Regions from separate parts of the Glutamicibacter sp. BS14 genome, predicted to be linked through region 1. Evidence: predicted binding sites of a transcription regulator. Region 1 holds the regulator's gene; the other holds the start of a gene.

Region 1 (4,413 bases):
TCCAAAGCCGCCCAGCGCCGGCCTAAGAGCCGGAACGGCGCAGAATGGACCGTCGCGCCGCCCAGAGCGCACCAAGCACTCCAGCGGCCTTCAGGCCTAGTTTGGCAGCTCGCTGGCCGGTGCGGAAATCGTAGACCTGCCAGCCGCGGCGCTTGGCGTAGGCGCGAAGCCGCGCATCGGGATTGATGCATACGGGGTGTCCCACAGCTTCAAGCAAGGGAACATCATTGTAGGAATCCGAGTATGCCCATGATTTCGACAGCGAGATGCCGCGAGCCTTCGCCAGGGTGCGCACCGCTTGCGCTTTTTCCGCAGCGTGCAGGATCGGGCTGGCCAGCGCTCCGGTGTAGAAACCGTCTTCGCTGGCCACTACAGTGCCCAATGCACCGGTAAGTTCGAGACGTTGCGAGATGACATTCGCCACTTCCAGGGGAGTGGCAGTGACTAGCCAGACTTCACGGCCCACCGTCCGATGCTGGCGAGCAATGGCTACCGTACCGGTCCATAGCTTGGGTTCGATGTATTCGTCATAGATCTCGTTGCCGATCTTCTCGATCTCGGACACCGGGATCCCTCGGACCATCATCAACGCACGGTCGCGAATCTGGTGAATGTCCCCTAGGTGCTCACCGCGCGCGGCGAAGCGCAACTGCTTGAGCGCGAACCAGAGGATTTCGCGGAATTGGAAGAAGCGGCGCTCATGCAGTTTCCGGGCCAGCAGATACAGCGATGCACCGCGCACAAGGGTGTTATCTACATCGAAGAAAGCGGCGACCGTGTCCGGAGCCAGGGCGGAATTCGGGCTGGGGTGATGATCGATGGAAGACATTTGATCCAGTTTATTTCATTGCCAAGTTTAAGGGCGGTTACGGCTCGTGAGATTATAGGCAGGTGAGTACTTTGAATCAGATCCAGCTGTTGGTTCGAGAAGGCTGCCACCTGTGCCAGGCCGCACGCGCAACCGTGGCCGAGGTGACTGGCCGGTTGAATATGGAGTTTTCCGAACTGGATATTGACCAGCACCCTGAATTGCTGGCCAAGCACCACGAGGAAGTGCCGGTTCTGCTGATCAACGGAGAAGTCCGCGACTTCTGGCACATCGACGCACAGCGTCTGGAACGACTACTGAGCAGCTAGCCGCTGCCGAATAAATGAAAATGCGTTGTGCTCTTCAAGAGCACCGAAAAGTGCGGGAGAACGAAGATGTCAGAGCTTGAAGCCCGGGTCCTGCCTGAGGCCACGCTGGCTCGACTGACCCAGTACTTGCGCGCGCTGAACGCCTTGGAAGCCCAGGGCCTGGAACGCACCAGTTCCGGGGTGCTGGCCAAGGAAGCTGGAGTGAACCCCTCCATCCTGCGCAAAGACCTTTCCTGGTTGGGTTCCTACGGAACCCGCGGGGTGGGCTACGTGGTCCGCGAACTGGCAGAACATATCAGCCGCACCCTCGGCCTGAACCAGGACTGGCGTGTGGCCATCCTCGGCGCCGGTAACCTGGGGCGCGCGCTCAGCGGATATGCAGGCTTCAGGACTCGTGGCTTCAACGTCGAGGCGATCCTGGATATCGACCCCGCACTGGTCGGCAGCCCGGTCGGCGAGCTGCACGTGGAAGCGATCGCGGACTTGGCCGCAGTGGTTGAACGCGAAGAAATCAACATCGCTGTTCTGGCAATTCCGGGCGATGCTGCGCAGGACCTGGTCTACGAACTGGCCGCGCTTTCGGTCCGCTCGGTGCTCTCGTTCGCACCGATGCCGCTTCGCGTACCCGCGGGCATGAACCTGCGGCGCGTTGATCTTTCCACTGAATTGCAGATCCTGGCATACCTCGCCGTTCAAGGCTGAAGCCGCGCAGACGAGAAAAGGCGTAGCCGCGTCATCCCTTGGGTGGATGGAGCGGCTACGCCTTTATTGTCCCTGCAGGGCCTCGCGAAGAGGCTCGGCCATGCGTTTAGCGGAAGCCGGCCAGGCGAGCCTGGCGGCGCTGCGCAATGTATTGCGAAGAAGGGCGCAACCAGGCGAAGACCACGCCTGCAATGCCCAACAAGATGCCCACAACGTAGACAGCGTTGATAATTCCGGCTTGAGTGTCAGCGAACATGCTGATCATTGGAACGATAGTCACCAGATTCAGCAGTGAAAGCGCACCGAGGATCGTGGCGATAATTCGCATGGCGCCCACGCCGCGGCCAACGAAGAAGCCCACCAGGAAATACAGGGCCAAGGTGATGATCATGGAGATAATCACGAAGGTCGACATCATGGAATTGACCTGGGCCATGAAGGCCTCAGGGCTTGCCATCATCTGTTCAACCAGTGGATCCTGCTCCATGCCCGGGGTGCTCTGCATCTGGTTCTGGAACTCTTCTTGCACCAGCGACCACTGCTGGCCAATCATGTTGGCCATCATGTTGGAGTTGGTCATCAGCCAGCTGGCGAGGGCACTGAAGATGCCCGCGAGCATGATCAAGCCAAAGGCGATAGCCAAGGTCCGTGGCCGCTCGGTCGGCGGCTGCACGCCGGCGTAACCTCCCTGCTGGGCATACTGGTCGTAGCCCGGTGCCTGCGGTTGCCCGTAAGGATTCGGATTCTGGCCGTACGGGTTCTGGCCGTACGGCGAGGGCTGCTGGCCGTAGGGGTTTTCGCCGTACGGGTTCTGCGATGAACCCTGGCCGGAAGGGCCCGGGTTGTAGGGCTGGCCCGGCTGGTTAGGATCGTTGTCGCTCATGATGCGTCCTTCTGGTCGAACTGTCTTATTGACTAAGCGTAATGGCAGTCGATTGTGAGCAACCCCTCCGAAAGGATGGTTTTTCCATATGGGATTCCAATGCGTGTCCTGTGAATAGTTGACGGTGGCCACAATATGGCTAATTTGCACCGAATATTTGAGACACTGGAGGCATGCCTTTATCGACCGTCCATTTGTTGCGCCACGGGGAAGTTTTCAACCCTGACCGTATGCTCTACGGCAGGATCCCCGGCTTCGGGCTCTCGGAACTCGGATTCCAGATGGCCGATGGGGCAGGAGAATATTTTGCCAAGCGCCAAGCAGAAGGCGGCAACGTGGTGCGTCTGGTGGCCTCACCGCTCCTGCGAGCCCAGCAGACAGCCGCGCCGACCTCCAATGCTCTGGATCTGCAGGTCCACACCGACGAGCGGGTTATCGAAGCCGGCAACAAGCTGGAAGGGCTGTCCAAGGTTGCGGAGCACCTGCGTCAGCCGAAGTACTGGCCGCTGCTGGTCAACCCGCTGAAGCCTTCATGGGGCGAACCATATGCCCAGCAGGTTGCTCGCATGCGCCTGGCCATGGATGAGCACCGCAAGGCCGCCCTCGCCGAGCACGGCGAAGGAGCGGAAGTCATTATCGTCAGCCACCAGCTGCCGATCTGGGTTACGCGCCGCGCCGCCGAGAAGAAGCCGCTGTGGCACGATCCGCTCCAGCGCGAGTGCACCCTGGCTTCCATCACCAGCTTTGATTTTGAGGGAGACGAATTGGTCTCCGTGCGTTACACCGAACCGTGCCCCGAGCTGCTTGCCGGCGCGGCGAATATCCCTGGAGCCTAAAGCAAAATGACAGATCCTGTGCCTAATCCTCGCCACTTGAGCCGCCGCACCATGTTGCGTTCGCTCATGGTTGCCGCCGCCGTGGTGCCCTTGGCTGCCTGCAGCGGCAAGGAAGATGCGCTGACCGCGCAAGCAAACAGCGGCGACGGCAAGAACTACATCGCTGGCGACGGCGCCGTGGAAGAGTACGAAGTTTCCAAGCGCAGCGAACCGGTTGCCCTCAAGGCCACCACCTACCATGGCACCGATATCGACTTCACGCAGTGGCAGGGCAAGCCCGTAGTCATGAACTTCTGGTATGCCGCCTGCGCTCCGTGCCGCATCGAGGCACCGGATCTGAAGGAAATCGCTGAAGGCTTCGGCGAGAAAGTCGAATTCATTGGCGTCAACGTACGCGATGAAGCCGAAGCGGCGAAGGCCTTCGAGCGCACTTTCGAGATTCCCTATGAGTCGGTACAGGATACCTCCGGGGACATCCAGCTGGCGATGACCAAGTACGTCCCGTTGCAAGCGGTTCCATCCACCTTGGTGCTGGACCGCCAGGGCCGTGTCCGTGCCCGCGTGATCGGTGCCGTAGAGCCTGGCACCCTGAAGTCATTGATCGACTCCGCTCTGACCGAAGAGTTGTGAGCTGATCAGTGACCACTAATCCCTTTGCCGACATCGTCCTGGACGGGTCGTTGCTGCTGGCTGCCCCAGTAGCACTGCTGGCCGGGCTGGTCTCCTTCCTTTCGCCTTGCGTCCTGCCGCTGGTGCCGGGCTACCTCGGTTACGTCACCGGGTTGACTGGTGCGGATCTGAAGGAGCACCGGCGCGGCCGCGTGGTCTCCGGCGTACTGCTCTTTGTCCTGGGAT
Region 2 (4,413 bases), 980 kb from region 1:
CCAGGTACTGGTTCTCGTTGGCCCCCTGGACCCGGAAGGTCCTTTGGAGGGCTTCGTGCCACCCGGATGGAATAGCAAAAGGGACCATCCCAGCGCGCAATGCGTTGGGATGGTCCCTTCAGCTGCAAGCAGCGAGGTCCTAGGCGGTGACGGCTTCAGCCTTCACTGCAGGCACTGCAGCCGGGTGGGTGCCGGCCATCGATTCGATGACGCGCACAACCTGGCAGGAGTAGCCGAACTCGTTGTCGTACCAAACGTAGACGACAGCGTTCTTGCCGGACACGATAGTGGCCAGGCCGTCAACGATGCCGGCGCGGCGCGAGCCGACGAAGTCGGTGGAGACAACCTCAGGCGAATCGATGTAGTCGATCTGCTTGTGCAGGCTGGAGGTCAGCGAGGTTTCACGCAGGTAGGCATTGAGCTCTTCCTTGGTGGTCCCGTTCTCCAGGTTCAAGTTCAAGATCGCCATGGAGACATCCGGGGTCGGTACACGGATCGCGTTGCCGGTCAGCTTGCCTTCGAACTCCGGCAGGGCCTTGGCCACTGCCTTGGCGGCACCGGTTTCGGTGATCACCATGTTCAGCGCTGCCGAACGGCCGCGGCGCTCGCCCTTGTGGAAGTTGTCGATCAGGTTCTGGTCGTTGGTGAACGAGTGAACGGTCTCGACGTGCCCGTGGGTGACACCGAACTTGTCGTTCAGGGCCTTGAGCACTGGGGTGATGGCATTGGTGGTGCACGAGGCAGCGGTGACGATCTTGTCTTCTGCGGTGATCCACGAATCGTTGATGCCGTGGACGATGTTCTTCAGATCGCCCTTGCCCGGTGCGGTCAGCAGCACGCGGGAAACGCCCTTGGCGGCCAGGTGCTGGGACAGTCCGGCCTCATCGCGCCAGCGGCCGGTGTTGTCCACCACGATGGCGTTGTCGATGCCGTGTTCGGTGTAGTCGACGGTGGTCGGGTCATTCGAGTAGATGACCTTGATCAGGGTGCCGTTGGCGAGGATCGTGCTGTTTTCCTCGTCGACCGTGATCGAGCCTTCGAAGCGGCCGTGCACCGAGTCGCGGCGCAGCAGCGAAGCGCGCTTGACGATGTCGTCATCCGAGCCCTTGCGGACCACGATGGCGCGCAGGCGCAGGCCGTAGCCGCCACGCTCGATCAGGATGCGGGCCAGCAGGCGTCCGATGCGGCCGAAGCCGTAGAGGACAACGTCCTGGGGTTCAGCGTCGGTTGCGCCGGCCTGGCCAACCTTCTCGCCCAATTCATCAGCCAGGAAAGCGTTCAAATCAGCGGAACCGGATTCCTTGAACTTCTTGTTCACGCGGCCGAGGTCAACTGCTACCGAACCGACGTTCAGGGCCTCGATGGCATCCAGGATGGCCTTGGTGTCGTTCAGGTCGAGCTCTTCGCCATCGATGCGGCGCACTACGCGGTGGGCCTTGATGATGTCGATGGCGGACTGGTTGATCAGCTTGCGGCCGTAGACGGAGGTCACCACATTGTTCTTGCGGTACAGACGTCCGATCAGTGGGATCATGGCCTCGGCGAGCTCTTCGCGCCCGCTCCATTCTTGCTGGGCAACGACAGACTGCTGGGTCACAGAAAATCCTTCCAATTCAGCCGACTCGCAGATCCATAAAGTCGGTTGGCACCGTGGGAAGCACCATTGCTTTTGCGGTGGCACGAGGTAACAGGATCATCCTCGTAAGTACATGATCCATTCTAGACCGTGCGCAGAAAAACTGAGGATCGGGGACTGTGAATCATCTCACCAGCGCACTAAAGGCTGATGCCGGCGCAATCGCAGGGAGGAAGAGTGTGAATGGGATGGCCGATACGCCGGGTTTTGTCGCGCCGAAGCGGGACGGTCATCTATCTACGACTGCCGTTGCCGGCAGCCTCTAGCGGTCCACCCGACTGCATGGGGCGAACAGCCCTCATGACGCAGTCTGTCTGACCTTGCTCCGAGTGGGGTTTACCTAGCCACCCCAATCGCTTGGGGTGCTGGTGGTCTCTTACACCACCGTTTCACCCTTACCAGGAAAACCTGGCGGTCTATTTTCTGTGGCACTAGCCTGCGGGTTACCCCGAGTGGGCGTTACCCACCACCCTGTTCTGCGGAGCCCGGACGTTCCTCGGGGCAATTGCTTGCCACGCGACCGTCTGGCCATCCCATTCACTACCAGTCTAATGCGTTGGGCGCGGCCTGCAGACCACTTCCGAACGCTGATTCGGTCACAGCCAGGTTCACCCGAACCGCAGCGCCTCAAGCAACCGCAACCAGATTTCGCTGATCGTCGGATAGGCGGGGACCGCATGCCACAGCCGGTCCAGGCTGACCTCGCCGACGATCGCAATGGTGGCCGCATGCAGCAGTTCCGCGGCATCCTGGCCAGCGAAAGTGGCGCCGACGATCACCGAACGCGCCTGGTCTATCACCAGCTTGGCCCGCCCGGAATACCCGTCGGCGTGCAGGCTCGCCCCGGCCACCGCACCCAGATCGTGCTCGATAACCGAAATCTGCAGACCGGCGTCGCGGGCCTGGCGTTCGGTGAGTCCGACCGCGGCGATCTGCGGATCGCTGAAGACCACGCGCGGCACCGCATGGTGGTCCGCCGTGGCCGCATGCCTGCCCCAGGGCGCATCGAGAACCCCGGTTCCATTGATCCTCGCGGCAATGGCCTCGCCCGCGGCCCGGGCCTGGTACTTGCCCTGGTGGGTCAGCGGGCTGCGCCCGCTGGCATCTCCCACGGCGTAGAGCCAGTCGGTGCCCGCCACGAGCATCGTGTCATCGACCTGCAACCGCCGGGACGGGTCCACCCCGAGTGCTTCGAGTCCCAGGTTCCCGATGTCCGGCCGCCGCCCGGTGGAGACGAGCACTTCCTCGGCTTCCACGAGGGATCCTCCGGGCAGCTGGAGGCCGGCTATCCCGTGCTCATCGCGGTGGACCTGCAACGGAGTGGTGTCCTGGTGCACCACTACCCCGGCCTCGGCCAGCGACTGGGCCACCAGCTCGCCGGCGAACGGCTCTTCGCGGCCCAGCAGCGACCCGCGGGCAAGGATGGTGACCTTGGAATCGAGGGAGGCGAAGGCGAATGCCAGCTCCACCCCGGCAACTCCGCCACCGATGATGGCCAGCCTTGGCGGGATCGCCTTGGCCGCAGTGGCCTCCCGGGTGCCCCACGGCCTGGCTTCAGCCAATCCCTCGATCCCAGGCAGAACTGGAGTGGATCCGGTGGCCAGGACTACGGCCCGGGCCGAGTACTCGCGATCCGCCACCTGCACCAGGCCGCGCCCGGAAAGCCGCGCCCGGCCGCGGATCAACTCGATGCCCGCCGAGCGCAGCCACCGTTCCTGCCCGGCATCATCCCAGTTGCTGGTGAAGGCGTCCCTCCGCGCGAGCACCGCCTCGGGATCCAGCGCACCAGTCACCGCTTCGCGGGCCCCAGGAACCCGGCGTGCCGCGCGCAGCGCATCGCCGCTGCGCAACAGGGCCTTGGAAGGCATGCATGCCCAATACGAGCATTCCCCGCCCACCAGCTCGGATTCGACGATGGCCGCCTTCAGGCCCTGCCGGGTGGCATAGTCGGCGGCGTTCTCCCCGGCCGGCCCGGCGCCGATCACGATCACATCGAAGTCGCAGTGCTGCCCGGAGGCAGTTTGGCTAGCTCTTGAGTTCTGCTGGGGCATGCTCTGTCCTTACTCTGCGTGAAGCGCTGCTGGGTAGTGGGTTCAGCCTAGCCAGATCTGCTCTGCGGGTACATGCCCTGGGCAGAAGATCAGATGAACTCCGATAAGCTGGAACGCGTGCTTATTCTGTTGCCGCCTTCCGAAGGCAAGACCGCCCACGCCGAAGGTTCTCCGTTCGAAATCGAGGACCTGTCTTTTCCGGAGCTTTCCGGGGAACGCCGCCTGGTGCTTGACGCCCTTGCTGAAGTCTCAGCACGCGAAGATGCCATGGACCTGCTGGGAGTCGGAGCCTCGCTGGCCAAGGAAGTAGCGCGGAATATCAATCTGCACACCGAGCCCGCAGCCAAGGCGCACGATATCTACTCGGGCGTGCTCTTCGAGGCCCTGGACTACGCAAGCCTGGATGAAGCAGCGCAGCGGCGCGCCGATGAATCCATCATCGTGGTCTCCGCCCTGTGGGGTGCCGTGCGTTTCGGCGATCGCATTCCGCCCTACCGCTTATCCATGTCGGTCAAGCTCGAGCCGCTGGGCAAGCTGGCCACCTGGTGGAAGAAACGCCTGGCTCCGGTGCTGGATGCGGTGGCCGGCGACCAGCTGATCGTTGACGCGCGATCGAGCACCTATGCGGCCGCCTACAAGCCGGCCAATGGCAACACCGTTGCGGTCAACGTCTTCCAGATGCGCAATGGGATCCCGAAGGTGGTCTCGCACTTTGCCAAGCACACC

The links. The regulator Rex, encoded in region 1, represses fermentation and respiration genes when NADH is low (regulators of the CRP and FNR family bind a similar motif). The targets are predictions, from matches to a motif close to CTTGTGAANNNNTTCACAAG.
Region 2: a site for Rex is predicted at 1,753-1,772, ahead of AC1Z36_RS12295 (glyceraldehyde-3-phosphate dehydrogenase). Genes of this name have one in related genera too.

Annotation. Positions count from the first base shown of each region.
Region 1 covers NZ_CM167801.1:1,608,092-1,612,504, forward strand. The annotation lists gene AC1Z36_RS07585 (HAD family hydrolase) at 23-829, opposite strand; gene AC1Z36_RS07590 (glutaredoxin family protein) at 892-1,137, shown strand; gene AC1Z36_RS07595 (redox-sensing transcriptional repressor Rex) at 1,165-1,839, shown strand; gene AC1Z36_RS07600 (AI-2E family transporter) at 1,946-2,722, opposite strand; gene AC1Z36_RS07605 (histidine phosphatase family protein) at 2,896-3,558, shown strand; gene AC1Z36_RS07610 (TlpA family protein disulfide reductase) at 3,595-4,188, shown strand; gene AC1Z36_RS07615 (cytochrome c biogenesis CcdA family protein) at 4,197-4,413, shown strand, end outside.
Region 2 covers NZ_CM167801.1:2,590,494-2,594,906, forward strand. The annotation lists gene AC1Z36_RS12295 (glyceraldehyde-3-phosphate dehydrogenase) at 140-1,597, opposite strand; RNA gene rnpB (RNase P RNA component class A) at 1,817-2,172, opposite strand; gene AC1Z36_RS12305 (dihydrolipoyl dehydrogenase family protein) at 2,245-3,687, opposite strand; gene AC1Z36_RS12310 (YaaA family protein) at 3,805-4,413, shown strand, end outside.